Regions from separate parts of the Acidovorax sacchari genome, predicted to be linked through region 1. Evidence: predicted binding sites of a transcription regulator. Region 1 holds the regulator's gene; each other region holds the start of a gene.

Region 1 (4,759 bases):
CTTCCGCGTGGTGCACGAGGATGGCCGGCAGCTCGGCCAGGGGCGCAATCTGGGCGCACTCAAGGCCGAATGGGGCGCCAAGGCCCGGGGCGCGTTCCAGGCCCTGGCGGGGCTCAAGCTCGGGGGGGCTGCCACGGATGCCGAGCGCAGCGCGGCGCCTGCCGGGGACGTCCCCGCTGCCCGGGCCGGCCAGGGGGAGGCGCATGGCAGGCACGCGGATGGCCGTGCGGCTTCCGCTGCCGGCAAACCGGCCAGTGCCGGCCCGGCGGCTGCGCCCGCACCGGCAGCCGTGCCGGCGGGCCAGCGCTACACGGCCTGGACCTTCGGCGAACTGCCCGAGCTGATGGAAATCCGCAAGGGCGGGCAGACGCTCATCGGCTTCCCGGCGCTCATCGATGGCGGCGATGCGGTGACCATCGAGGTGTTCGACGAACCCGGGGTGGCCGCAGCGCGCCACCGCGCGGGCTTGCGCCGGCTGTTCGCGCTGCAGATCAAGGATGCGCTCAAGTACCTGGAAAAGAACATCCCGGACATGCAGAAGATGGCGGTCGCCTACATGCCGCTGGGCACGCAGGAAGAGTTGCGCGCGCAGATCATCGACGTCGCGCTGGACCGCGCTTTCCTGGTCGACCCCCTGCCCACGACCGAGGCAGACTTCCAGCGCCGCGTGCAGGAAGGCCGGGGGCGGCTTACGCTGATCGCCAACGAGGTCGCGCGGCTGGCCGGTGCGATCCTGCTCGAATACGCCGCGGCGGCGCGCAAGATCAAGGATACGAAAGGTGCACCCGAGGCCACCCAGGACGCGCAGCAGCAACTGCAAAGGCTCATTCCGAAGAACTTCCTGGCGGTGGCGCCCTGGTCGCAGCTTGCGCACTTCCCTCGCTACCTGAAGGCCATCACCCTGCGCCTGGACAAGGTGCGCGCCGATCCTGCACGCGACGCCACGCGGCTCGCGGAACTGCGCCCCCAGGAGCAGCGCTACTGGCGGCTCGTGGCCGAGCGCAAGGGGCAGGTGGATGCGCGCATGCAGGAGTTCCGCTGGCTGCTGGAGGAACTGCGGGTGAGCTTCTTCGCCCAGGAACTCCGCACGCCGCAACCCGTGAGCGTGAAGCGCCTGGACAAGCTCTGGGCACAGATCAACAGCTGACGCGGCGGGCGGCCGGGTGCCGCGCGCTGCAGATCATTGCAGCACGGCTTCCGCGGCGGCCCAGCGCTCCAGTTCCGCCCGCACATCGGCCATGCGCCCGGAGATCACGAAGCGCTCCGGCGTACCCGCCTGCCGGCGCTGCACCACCCGCACTGCGCCCGGCACCCGCGCCGCGCAGGTGCGCTGGCTGCCGGCCGGCGCGCGCGCGGGGCGCTCCACCGCGATCGAGTGCAGTGCGGTGGAGGCATCTGCAGGCAGTGCCACGGATGCGGCGGCACCGGCCTTTGCGCTGCCATGGACCGTAGCGGCTGGCGGGCCGTCGGAGGGGTGGTGGTCGGCCATGGACGTGTCGGATGCCCCGCGACCGTGGGCCGGACAATCCGGCCAGCGCGAACGTGTGGCGGGGCGGACGGACGCATTCCCCGAGGAAGTGCCCCGCAGCCAGCGGACGAGGCCGTGCAGCGGCTGCAGGCAGGACGAGAGGGTGGCGAGATCGAGCAAAGCCTTTGCCATGGAAAAACTCCAGCGGTCAGAATGGGTTGAACACTGGCAGGATTGGCTTTAGACGGGCAGGGCGATGCCGCAGGGTTGACCATCCACACGAAGAGGAAAGCCAGACGCCCGCCACCTGGGCAACGCCAAACGGGGAAACAGGGCGCGAACCGTGCTCCGGCGCCATGCGCCGGACGGCCCGCAGCCGGCTACATCAGCATGGTGTTGCGGATGAGGCCTACGGCCAGCCCCTCGATCTCGAACGATTCGCCGGGCTGCACGGTGATGATGGGATAGTCGGGGTTCTCGGGCAGCAGCTCGATGGCACCCGCGGTGCGCCGCAGGCGCTTGACGGTGACTTCGTCACCCAGGCGGGCGACGATGATCTGGCCATTGCGCGCCTCGCGGGTGGACTGCACGGCGAGCAGGTCGCCATCCATGATGCCGGCATCGCGCATGGACATGCCCCGGACCTTGAGCAGGTAGTCGGGCTTGTGCTGGAAGAGGCTGCCTTCCACGCTGTAGGTCTGGTCCACGTGTTCCTCGGCGAGAATCGGTGAACCTGCGGCGACGCGGCCGATGAGCGGCAGCATGAGTTGCGAGATGCCGGGAATGGGCAGGTGGAACTGGGTGCCGCGGGCCGCATTGATGGACCGCACGGCCTCGCCGCGCAGCCGGATGCCACGCGACGTGCCGCTCACCAGTTCGATGACGCCCTTGCGTGCCAGTGCCTGCAGGTGCTCTTCGGCCGCATTGGCGGACTTGAAGCCGAACTCCGCGGCGATTTCCGCCCGGGTGGGGGGCGCTCCGGTGCGTGCAATGGCGGTCTGGATGAGATCCAGGATCTGCTGTTGGCGGGCAGTGAGCTTGGGGCTGTCGAGCATGCGGGGCACTCCAGTGAAGGAAGATCGCGCCGGACGGGCGCTGGGCGGATCGATTCACCTGTGGATCGATCCAGTCACTGTATTTTTAAACAGTTTTCAAAGGCAATGCAAGTGGTTGCAGGAAAAATCCTGGTGCTGGGCACCGGTGGAACCATCGCCGGTACGGCCGGAAACGCGGAAGACAACATCGGCTACACCGCCGCGCAGGTCGGCATCGACCAGTTGCTGGCAGCAGTGCCCGGACTGGCGCGCGCCGCCGGCGGCGCGCGGCTGGAGGCTGAACAGGTCGCGCAGATCGACAGCAAGGACATGGACGGGGCCGTATGGCGTGCGCTGGCCCTGCGCTGCGAGGACGCACTGGCGGATCCCGGTGTGCGTGCCGTGGTGGTCACGCACGGCACCGATACCCTCGAGGAGACCGCGTGGTTTCTCCACCGCGTGCTCGCGGGAGCGCGGGACAAGCCCGTGGTGCTCGTCTCTGCGATGCGCCCGGCCACCGCGCTGGCGCCCGATGGACCGCAGAACCTGCTCGACGCCGTCGCCGTGGCCGCCACGCCGGGCGCGCGCGGGGTCGTGGCAGTGGCCGCCGGGGAGGTGCACGGGGCGCAGCGGGTACAGAAGGTGCATCCTTACCGGCTGAATGCCTTCGCGTCCGGCGAGGCGGGCCCCCTGGGCTGGGTGGAGGAGGGGCGCGTGCGGCTCGCCGCCGGATGGCCCGCGGCGGAATCCTCCGGATCATCGGCCGAAGCTGCCGCGGCGCTGAAGGCGCTGCGCAGCGGCGCGGAGTGGCCGCGCGTCGAAGTCGTGTTGTCGCATGCGGGCGCGACCGGACGCGTTGTGGATCTGCTGGTGGCCGACGGGGTGCACGGGCTGGCCGTGGCCGCCACCGGCAACGGCACGCTGCATCGCCATCTGCAGGCCGCGCTGGAGCGGGCACAGGCCGCTGGCGTGGCCGTGCGGGTGGCCACGCGGTGCCCCCTGGGCCAGCTGCTGCCCCGTCCTGGCGACACGCTGCCCGCCGCCCAGGGGCTGAGCGTGGTGAAGGCGCGGGTGGAACTGCTGCTGGAGCGGCTGGCGCAGCCACGGGCCTAGGGCGCCCCCCAGCCCGGAAACGAAAACGCCGCCCGGAGGGCGGCGTCGATCACGGGCCGGCCAGGCGCCGTCCCTGTGCCAGGCGCTCAGTCCGCCAGGGCGGCCAGCGCGCGCTGGGTGATTTCCTCGACCGTGCCGGTACCGCTGATGGCGCGGTACTTGGGGGCATGGGCCGGATCGTTCTTCGCCCAGGTGGAGTAGTACTCCACGAGCGGGCGCGTCTGCGCGCTGTACACCTCCAGGCGCTTCTTCACCGTGTCTTCCTTGTCGTCCTCGCGCTGGATCAGGTCCTCGCCGGTGACGTCGTCCTTGCCTTCCACCTTGGGTGGGTTGAACTTCACATGGTAGGTGCGGCCGCTGGCCGGGTGCGAGCGGCGGCCGCTCATGCGCTCGATGATGGCATCGAACGGCACGTCGATCTCCAGCACGTAGTCGAGCTTGACGCCCGCTGCCTTCATGGCATCGGCCTGGGGAATGGTGCGCGGAAAGCCGTCGAAGAGGAAGCCCTTGGCGCAGTCCGGCTGGGCGATGCGGTCCTTCACGAGATTGATGATGAGGTCGTCGCTCACCAGCTTGCCGGCATCCATGACGGCCTTGGCCTGCTGTCCCAGCGGCGTGCCGGCCTTCACGGCGGCGCGCAGCATATCGCCGGTGGAGATCTGCGGAATGCCGTATTTCTGGCAGATGAACGCGGCTTGCGTGCCCTTCCCGGCGCCGGGCGCGCCCAAAAGAATCAGTCTCATGGAGGTCCTCTAAGTGTTGAAATCAGCCAGCGCCGGAAGCCCGGGGCTTGCCGTAGGCCCGGGGTGGCGCTTCAATCGCGGGCAAGGATAGCATGCGGGTCCTTCCGTCAGCCTGACAGCCGCGACACCATCGTGACGGCATGCGGCGTGCGGTTTCAGCGCAGCAGCGAGCGCACCCGTTCGAGGTCTTCCGGCGTGTCCACGCCCGGCCCTGGCGCGGTGTCCGCCACATGCACTGCAATGCGGTGTCCGTGCCACAGGGCGCGCAATTGCTCCAGCGCTTCCAGGGCTTCCGTGGGGGCCGGCGGCAGCGCGGAAAACGCCCGCACGAAAGCTGCCCGGTAGCTGTAGATGCCGATATGGCGCAGCGGCGCAAAGCCCGCAGGCACGCCCGCGAGCCC
Region 2 (4,759 bases), 140 kb from region 1:
CGCCGCGGCAGGTTCTGCGCGGCGGCCTCCCACCGCTGCATGCGCTCGGGCCGGTGATCGGCCTGCAGCACGGGCACGCGCACCTGCCCGGCCCCCCAGCGGGCGGACATCCGCTCCACCCACTGGTGCCAGCCCTCGCCCTCCCCGCCTTCTTCGGGGCCCGGCGGCAGCAGGCTCTCGCTGGCCTGCGGCAAGGCCGCCGTATCGGCCGCGCGCAGCACGAGGCGATTCACCGGCGCCGCCAGGGGCCGGCGCGACAGGTGTTCGGCCAGCAGGCGGCGCAGGTGGGCGAGGTCCTGCGTCGCCTCGGCCGTGCGCACCGCCAGATGGTCGCCCGGCGGAAGATCCTTTCCGTCGAGCCGGCGCAGGTCGTGGCGCCACGACAGCTCCAGTGCGAGCACGCCCCGGTGGCGCGCCTGCAGCCAGTCGCGCAGGGCCCCCAGCAGGCGGTTCGCGGTCCACAGCAGCTGTTCGGCCGATGTGGCCGGCGCGGGCAGCTCGGCCGGGAGCTCGAAGTGCTCGGGCAGTTCCAGCCATGGCAGGGCATGGGGTACGTCGCCCCAGGCCTGGTCCAGCGCCCGCAGCGGCTCGGCGCCGAACCGCCGGGCCGCGCCGTCGCGCGGCAGTGCGCGCACGGCGCCCCACGTGCGGCAGCCCATGCGCTCCAGGCTGGCGGCATGCGGCCGCAGGGCGGTGAGCGTGACGAGCGGCAGGCCGTGCGGCAGCCGGCGGGGCAGTGGCCTGCCCTCCGACTGCAGCCGCAGCAGGGCCAGGGCCTGCAGGGCCGTGGGGGCCTGGGCCATGGGCGCATGCTCATCCACCCAAGGGGGTTCTTCGCCAGGGTCCGGGCCGCCGCCGGCCGATGCACCGCACGGAGTCGATGGTGGAAGGGCCCCCTGTCCCTGCCTCAGCAGGGCCAGCAGGTGGGCACGGCCGCCCCAGAGCCGCTCGGTGCAGGACACCTCCAGCAGCACGGCTTCGTCCAACAGCGCCACGCGGGGCGTGAAGCGCAGTGCCCACCAGCCGGCTGCCGCAGCGGGCATGCCCGGTGGCAGTTCAGCCTGCAGGGACGGCAGTGCGATCCAGTGCATGGCCGGCCTCCGGTCGCTCGCCCCGTGCCCGCAGGCGCGATGGTGCGGTGCGCGCCGCCATCCCTTCCCGCCAGGCGGCCAGGTGCCGCTGCTTCGCACCGCTCGTGGCTGCCAGGGCCATGGCCAGGGCGGGGCCATGCGCGGGCACGGCCACCGGCGACAGCAGCGGCGCGCCGCGGCGCTTGAGCACGTGCACCTGCAAGGCGCACTCGCCCTCCCCCGGCCGTACCCACAGCCGCAGCGGAGCGGGCGATGCCTGCAGCCTCCGGGACTCGGGACGGAAGACCCACAGCAGCGGGCCGCGCTGCGCCGCCGCCAGCTGCAGGCGCCTCAGCATGTCGGCGTGGGCGGCCGGCAGCCAGGCCAGCACGGCCAGCACGTCCCGGCAGCGCAGCGCCTGCTCGCAGGCCCAGGCGGCCGCGGCATCGCGGCCATCCGCGGGCGGTGCCACCCAGCACAGGCGCCCCGCCCGCAGGCCCGCCGCATGCAGCACGGGCGCGAAAGGCTCGAACGGCGGGGCCACCAGCACCACCTGACCGGGGCGCGCCGCCGCACCGGCCAGCGCCGGCAGCAGCAGGGGCCATTCGGGCCGGCCCTGTCCCGCCAGCAGCACCTCCGACATCGCGCCCCGCGGCCAGCCGCCCCCGGGCAGCTGCGCATCCAGCGCGGGATGGCCCGAAGGCTGCACCTGGGCTCCTGCAGCCCCATCGACCGGGCGCAGCGAGTCGCCCCGCCACACGCCCGGCACATCCACCCACGCCTCTCCCGCCCCAGGGCGGGAGAGGACCGGAGAAACCGGCGGGGAGAGCGGGACGGATGCGGCCATGGCGTCTTTTCGAATACTGTTCAAATATACAGCATTCATTCCGAAGCGCCAGCAGGGCAACCACCCTTTCCGTGCCGCAGCATGGCAGGCCGCGTGGGCCGCCGCTGCCTGGGCGCGTCTTCAGGACCGGGCCGTTGTCAGGCGGTGGAAAGCAGCAGCGCGCAGTGCGCGCACCACTCCGCGACCGCCGCGTCCGCCGGATCGGCAGGGGCCTGCATGCTCAGCGCCGGCCAGCGCCGCTGCGTGGCATGCACGATGCTGCCCAGTTGCCAGAGCGCCTCGCCCCGCACCAGCGCCAGTTCCGCCAGCCCCTGGGGATCGCCCTGCAGGTGCTCCCGGATCTCGCCTTCCTGGTCCGGATGGCCGCCGGCTTCCACCAGCGATTGCTGCAGCGCCTGCAGGCGCTGATCGACGAAGGCCGCGGGATGCCGGTCGCCACGGTCCAGCACGGAGGGCGGCAGTTGCGGGCGCAACCGGGCCCAGCGGTCGAATGCACCGCCCAGCGTGTCCAGCATCCGGCCAGCCTCTTCCGGAGGCGGAGACAGGGCCACCGCGGAACCACCGCCATCGGCGAGCAGCGGCAGCAGCAGCGCGGACAGCTCGGGGGGAAATTTCCGGTGGTTGAGCCGCAGGCTCAGCGACAGGCGCTGGGCCGCGAGCGCGCTGTATTTCTCGAAGAAGGCGGCGGCCACTTCCGACAGCATCAGGATCCGCCCCATCGGCGAGATGTCCGGCCCGCGCAGGCCGCGCGGATAACCCGTTCCGTCCATGCGTTCGTGGTGCTCCAGGACGGCCGCCTCCACCGACGCCGGATAGGCCCCCTGGGCGCGCAGCAGCAGCATGGCGGTGATCGGATGGGCCACGAGGTGCTTGCGGTCAGGTCCGGAAACCTTGTGGTCGGGGTCGTTCCACATCGGGTCCATGTGCATCACCCCGATGTCGTGCAGCAGCGCGGCCTCCGCCAGCAGGGCCGTTTCGCGTGCGGCCCATCCGCTGCCCAGGGCGAGGTGGACCGCCAGCACCATCATGCGCACGCTGTGCGCGAACAGCTCCGGCCGCTGCTCGCGCATCACCGTGAGCTTGAAGGCCATGGGCCCGGGCAGCATCATGCCGCGCAGCGGCGCGAGCAGGGGCTCCGGCCCGCCATGCGCCCGCGACAGCAGTTCCACCAGACCGCAGCCTCCATCGGAGCCGCCCCCGCACTGCTGCAGTGCCGCAGCCTCGATGGCGGCCGCGTCCACGGTGCGCTCGGTGCCCAGCAGGCCGTCGATCGGATCGCGCAGCGTGTGGCGCACCAGGCGGTCGTACAGGCGGCTGTCGATGCGCACGCCCTTTTCCACGAGCTTGATGCCGCTGTCGGTGTAGATCGCATCCCGGGTGACCACGGGGCAGCGCTCGGCCATGTCGGTCACGCTGCGCAGATAGTGGGTGCCGTCCCGGGCCAGTTCCTGCGCGGCGGCCAGGGCCTGCTGCGCGGCGGCAGCCGACATCGCGGCGGGCGCGCCGGGACCGCGTCGGTCGTGATCGTTGTCGTTGTTCATGCCCGCCTGAATATACGGTGCCATGGCGGTCCCCCGGGCGCAAAAAAAGCCTGCGGGCGCACAGCCGGCAGGCTTTTCCCGGGGTGCCGGCCGGGTGCCGGCAAGGGGGCGGAGTCATCCTCCGCCCCGGTGCATCAGCCCTGGGCCTTCTGGTAGCTGGCGACGCCGTCGGTGATTTCCTTGTGGGCGGCATCGACGCCTTCCCAGCCGAGCACCTTCACCCACTTGCCCTCTTCCAGGTCCTTGTAGTGCTCGAAGAAGTGGCTGATGGCCTTCAGGCGGACGGGGTTCACGTCGTCCACGGTCTTCCAGCCCTCGTACATCTTGAGGATCTTGGTGGTGGGGACGGCCAGCACCTTGCCGTCCACGCCGGCCTCGTCTTCCATCTTCAGGATGCCCAGCGCGCGGCAGGGCACGACCACGCCGGGATGCAGCGGGTACGGCGTGATCACCAGCACGTCCACCGGATCGCCGTCGCCAGACAGGGTCTGGGGCACGTAGCCGTAGTTGCAGGGGTAGTACATGGCCGTGGTCAGGAAGCGGTCCACGAAGACCGCGCCGGATTCCTTGTCCACTTCGTACTTGATCGGATCGGATTCCGCGGGAATCTCGATGACCACGTTGAAGGTTTCGGGAAGCTTCTTGCCAGGGGTGACGTTGTTGAGGGACATGGTTGGGATGGTGGTGGGAATGCGATGGATACGCTGCCGACTTGACGGCCGCGCAGGGCGGCCGCAGGTGGCGCATTCTAGGGCGAGTCGCCCGATGCTCCCGCGGCGGCCGGCCGCGGCCTGCCTGCCACGGCCCCAAGCCGGGATGCGTGAAACGGGCGGTTTCAATGCCCTGCGGAAACCCGCTTATGCTGGCACGGCCTCCGAGATAATCCCCATGGCCATGGAATTTCGGCCCGGGAGGCGCTGTATAAAAAATTATTTCTGCGTCAAAAGATTATTTTCATGCTTGATTCGACCTTGAAACTCGCGGATCCGGAGGACGTTCCCGGCGCGCTGAAATCGGCGGGTGCGGAAATCATCCGTTTCGTCGCCCTTCCCTCGGGCATCGTGCTGTCCGAGTGGAGCTGCCACAACACCCTGACCGACTACAAGAGCGCTTCCGAGAACGTCCTCAGCATTTACCTCTCCGGCGGGGAAAACTGCAGCCAGATGCGCCAGCAGCAGATCGTGCGCAGCGGTTTCGAAAATGCCACCTGCCTTTTTCCCAAAGGCGGTGGTGAATCGCGGTGGCGGATCACGGGGCGGCTCAATTTCCTGCATATCTATTTCGATCCGGAAAAATTCGGC
Region 3 (4,759 bases), 430 kb from region 1:
TCGCTCCAGCGCGAAGGATTCCTTCCCGGCATGGCGGGAGACTTTCCGGTACCGCGAACCATCGACCTCCGGAAAAACCTCCATGCGATCCAGCCCGCCCGCCCCCATCGTCCGTGAACTGGCCCTGCTGCTCGCGCTCTCCACCTGCTGGGGAGCGTCCTACACCTTCATCCGCATCGGCGTCGAAACCATTCCGCCCGTCACCCTGATCGCGGCCCGTACCCTCGTCGCAGGCGTGCTGCTGCTCGGCATCGCCCGCTGGCGCGGCCTGCACCTGCCGCGGGATGGAAGGACCTGGACGGCGTTCCTGCTGCAGGCCGTTCTCAACAGCGTCGTGCCATTCACCTTGATCGCCTGGGCCGAGCTGACCGTGAACGCGGCGCTGGCAACGGTGCTCAATGCCACCTCGCCCCTCTTCGCCGTGCTGCTCGCCATGCTCGCCCGTGGCCCTGAAGCCGCCACGGCACGCCAATGGGCAGGCGTGGCCTGCGGCATGCTGGGCACCTGCTGCATCGTCGGCATGGAGGCATGGCAAGGCGCCGGGCACGGCACCTGGGTCCAGCTCGCCATCGTGGCAGCTTCGCTCTGCTATGCGGTTGCCGCCCTCTTCGGGCAGCGATTCCGCAGCATGGACCCGGTGCTGCCCGCCGCCGGATCGCTGCTGTGCGGTGCGGCCGTGCTGCTGCCGCTGAGCCTGCTCTGCGACCGCCCATGGACCCTCGTTCCCAGCCGGTCATCCCTGCTGGCCCTGCTCGCCCTCGCGGTGTTCTCGACCGCGCTCGCCCTCGTCCTTTATTTCCGCCTGCTGCGCACCCTGGGCAGCGTGGGCACCACGGCACAGGCCTATCTGCGCGTACCCATCGGCGTGGGGATCGGCGTGGTGTTCCTCGGGGAAAGGCTGCAGCCTGCGGCGTGGATGGGCGTCGCACTCGTGGTGTCGGGCGTGGCGGCGATGGCGCTGCCGCAGCGCAACTGGAAATGGCCTCGAGGCAACGCCTGATTTCAGAACAGGCTCCCCTGCCCCCTTGCCAACCCTGGCCGGTACTGCGCCATGTCCAGCTCGATCCGTTCCCGGTTCAACCCCAGCCGCCGGCACGCGGCCATGAAACGCTGGCGCAGCAGGTCGGCCCACAGGCCCTTGCCTTTCATGCGGGAGCCGAAGCGGCTGTCGTAGCTGCGGCCGGCCGCGCGCGCTTCGGCGTCCAGGCCGTGCAGGTCCTGGATGCGCGCCATGACGCGCTCGGCGCGCTGCGGATAGTGCAGTTCCAGCCACTCGCGCATGAGTCCGTCCAGCTCCCACGGCAGGCGGATGGCGGTGTAGAAGGCCGAGGTGGCGCCGGCATCGCGCGCGGCCTCCAGCACCTGCTCCATATCCTCCGTGATGAACGGGATCTGCGGGGCCACGCTCACGCCCACCGGAATGCCCGCCTCCACCAGGGTGCGGATGGTGCGCAGCCGGCGGTGCGGGGCCGCGGCGCGCGGCTCCAGCCGACGGGCCAGCACGGGGTCGAGCGTGGTGATCGTCACGTAGGTCGCGGCCAGGCGGTCGCGCGCGAGCGGCGCGAGCAGGTCGATGTCGCGCTCCACGCCACTGGACTTGGTGATGAGCGAGAACGGGTGGCGCACGTCGCGCAGCACCTCGATGACGGCGCGCGTGAGGCCCAGGTCGCGCTCGACCGGCTGGTAGCAGTCGGTGGCCGAGCCCACGTTGAGCAGGTGCGGCACGTGGCCGGGGCGCGCAAGCTCGTCGCGCAACACCTCGGCGATGTTGTGCTTGGCGATGATGCGGGTCTCGAAATCCAGCCCGGGCGACAGGTTGAGGTAGCTGTGCGTGGGCCGTGCATAGCAATAGACGCAGCCATGCTCGCAGCCGCGGTAGGGATTGACGGAGTGATCGAAGAAGATGTCGGGAGAATCATTGGCGCAGATCGCGCTGCGCGCGGTTTCCAGGATCACCTGGGTGGCGGGCGGAGGCGGCGCGCCGTCCTCCCCCTCCTGCGCCGTGGGGCCACCCCAGCCATCGTCGAACGCCGCGCGCGCATCGCGCATGAATCGGTGCGGCGTGCGTGCCGCCGTGCCGCGGCCCTTGATGATCTGCAGCGGGACATGGACTTCGGTCATGGGCACCTCCAAATGCACCGGATAACTGTATGAATATACAGCCTTGAGATACACTGTGCGCAGCATGAGATTTCGCTCCGTGGCACAGTAGGGGAAACGTTCCGGTCTCCCCTTTGCGCACCGGTTTTTTCCGCGCTGCCCTGGCTCGCCGCCTCTCTTCCCATGAACCCGCCGTCCGCCGTATCCGCCGCTCCCGAGGCACCGGTCTCCCTGCCGGAGTCCGCTCCGCCCGCATCCGCATCGGCGGGTGCCCGCCCGGCGCCACGCGAGACCGGCTGCGCCGCCACCCGGCGCTGGCTGCGCGGCGACTGGACCCCCGAATGGTTCTGCGCCTTCCTGGCCGGCAACCGGCGCGAGCAGGGCCGCTTCCGCCAGGAACTGGCCACCATGCGCGGCTCCGTGGCGTGGTTGCTGCGGCAGCGGCGCCAGGGCCGCTGGAGCGCCGAGGAGCGGGAGCGCCTGCGCGGCCTGATGCGCTCGGCCTCGGCCGTCAGTCCCTACCTGCTGATCTGGGCGGTGCCGGGCTCGATGCTGCTGCTGCCGTTCATGGCGTGGTTCATCGACTGGCGCCGCGGCGCACGCGAACGCGCAGCGCTGGCCGTCGTGCCGATGGAAGACGGCCTGCCGGTGGTGGCGGTGCTGTCCACCGCCGCACTGCCGGCAACCACCAGCCCCTTGCCGGGCGGGCTGGACGATGGCCCGCTCATCGACGCCCCACCCCAGCCAGCGAGCCAGGCCCGCTGACCAGCTCCACCGCCTGGCACGACCGGCCACACCGGCTGGTCCGTGCCCGGATGGCGCCCGCGTCCGCTGCCGGCGGTACGGCGACTGCGTTTCCCGGGGGCTTCTCAGCCCAGGTGGCCTGCCGCCAGGGCCACCACCAGGCCGGCACCCACCAGGCCCGCCTGCCAGCGCAGTGCCACCGTCCACGACGGCACCTGCCGCTCCACCCGCTCATAGAGCAGCCATCCTGCGGCGATGGACAGCGCGAGCGCGGCCACCATGCCCAGGGCGTTGAGGGCGACGGATTCGGGCCAGGCGACGGTGACCGCGGCGTTCACCAGCAGGCACACGGGAAAGTGCACCAGGAATACCGAATAGGAAATGCGGCCGAGCCGTGCCCATCCACCACGCCAGGAGGACTGCGCCCGATGCACCGCCGGCACGCCGGCTCGCGGCAGCGCCGCGCGGCGCTCCTGCCAGCGCAACACCACCACCAGCCCGAGTGCCGTGCACCACGCCACCGCGATGCGTTCCCGGAAGTCCAGTGCCAGCGCCACCGCGCCCCAGAGGCCGATCAGCACCAGCCAGGCGGCAGCGGCTCGGCTGCCGCGCGGCGCGGCCACGGCCCAGCGCGCCATCATGCCCAGGCCATAGGCACCGAAGAAGTACACCGCCCAGGCATCGAGTGACGGATGGCGGTTGAGCTCCCAGAGCGACAGCGCCGTGGCCGCGGCCACGACGACCCGCGCCGCCGGCTGGGCGGCGCCGCGGGCCTGCGCCGGCAGTACGCGGGCGCCGCGGCGCGCGGCGGCCAGCAGCAGCGCCGACAGCACGAAGAGCTGGAAGTCGATCGCCACGTACCAGACACCCGCCGACAGCGCCTCCTCGCCCACGACATCCTGGAGCATCAGCGCGTTCGCCAGCAGTTGCGGCAGGCTCGGCTCCGCCGGCACGGAAGGGTGGTCCAGCCAGGGCCGCACCGCCGCCGCAGCCAGCACGGCGAGCACCAGGGCCACGGCATACGGCACCGCGAGGCGCACGAAGCGCCGCCCGATCTCCGGTGCAGTGCCGTTCCAGCGTGGCCCTCCGGCCGCCGCAAGGCGCCCTGCCGCAAGGTAGCCGCCCAGCACCAGGAAGACCTGCACGGCCATGCGGCCATAGTCGCTCAGCCAGGGGATGAGGCCCGGCATCAGCGGCTGGGCCACATCGGACATGGGCCCGTAGAAGGCCAGGTGGTGCGCCACGATCGTGGCACAGGCGATGCCCTTGATCGAATCGATCAGGGTGTTGCGGGACGGTGAGGACGGCATGCGGAAGGCGCGCGCACCGCGGCGCCCCCATGCAGGGCGGCGCGATGTGCGAAGAGCGGTTCTTGGTGTTGTGTGGGCCCGTGGGGGCGGTATTTTGCCCCAGCACGGCGCCCGGGGGCTGCCGCTTCCGCCCCGGTGCGCGGAAAGCGCCGCTCGCGTTCAGAGCGCCAGGCGTTCGCGGGCTGCGACGTACTCGCGGCGCAGGCGCCCGACCAGCTCGGCCGCCCCCGTCACTTCGGTGATCGCGCCGATGCCCTGTCCGCAGCCCCAGATGTCCTTCCAGGCCTTCTTCGCGTCGCCGCCGAAGTTCATCTTGCTGGGGTCCGATTCGGGCAGGTGGTCCGGATCGAGCCCCGCGGCACGGATGGAGGGCGCGAGGTAGTTGCCATGCACACCCGTGAAGAGGTTGCTGTAGACGATGTCGTCCGAGGTGCCCTCGACGATGGCCTGCTTGTAGGCCTCCTGCGCGCGCGCCTCGTGCGTGGCGATGAACGCCGAGCCGATATAGGCGAAATCGGCGCCCATGGCCTGCGCGGCCAGGATGGCGCCGCCCGAGGCGATCGAACCCGACAGCGCCAGCGGCCCCTCGAACCACTGGCGGATTT

Evidence for each region. The regulator LexA, encoded in region 1, represses DNA repair genes until DNA is damaged. The targets are predictions, from matches to a motif close to ACTGTATNNNNATACAGT.
Region 2: a site for LexA is predicted at 1,933-1,950, ahead of imuA (translesion DNA synthesis-associated protein ImuA). Genes of this name have one in related genera too.
Region 3: a site for LexA is predicted at 2,146-2,163, ahead of ACGHC0_RS15765 (PA0069 family radical SAM protein). Genes of this name have one in related genera too.

The regions. Positions count from the first base shown of each region.
Region 1 covers NZ_AP035783.1:3,103,670-3,108,428, reverse strand. The annotation lists gene hrpA (ATP-dependent RNA helicase HrpA) at 1-1,147, shown strand, start outside; gene ACGHC0_RS13955 (hypothetical protein) at 1,181-1,660, opposite strand; gene lexA (transcriptional repressor LexA) at 1,849-2,523, opposite strand; gene ACGHC0_RS13945 (asparaginase) at 2,629-3,615, shown strand; gene adk (adenylate kinase) at 3,702-4,358, opposite strand; gene kdsB (3-deoxy-manno-octulosonate cytidylyltransferase) at 4,514-4,759, opposite strand, start outside.
Region 2 covers NZ_AP035783.1:2,965,729-2,970,487, forward strand. The annotation lists gene ACGHC0_RS13325 (DNA polymerase Y family protein) at 1-1,091, opposite strand, end outside; gene imuA (translesion DNA synthesis-associated protein ImuA) at 1,057-1,917, opposite strand; gene ACGHC0_RS13335 (HD-GYP domain-containing protein) at 2,055-3,407, opposite strand; gene ppa (inorganic diphosphatase) at 3,593-4,129, opposite strand; gene ACGHC0_RS13345 (helix-turn-helix domain-containing protein) at 4,415-4,759, shown strand, end outside.
Region 3 covers NZ_AP035783.1:3,530,381-3,535,139, forward strand. The annotation lists gene ACGHC0_RS15760 (DMT family transporter) at 83-1,000, shown strand; gene ACGHC0_RS15765 (PA0069 family radical SAM protein) at 1,003-2,121, opposite strand; gene ACGHC0_RS15770 (hypothetical protein) at 2,284-2,865, shown strand; gene ACGHC0_RS15775 (acyltransferase family protein) at 2,970-4,154, opposite strand; gene ACGHC0_RS15780 (NAD(P)H-dependent flavin oxidoreductase) at 4,314-4,759, opposite strand, start outside.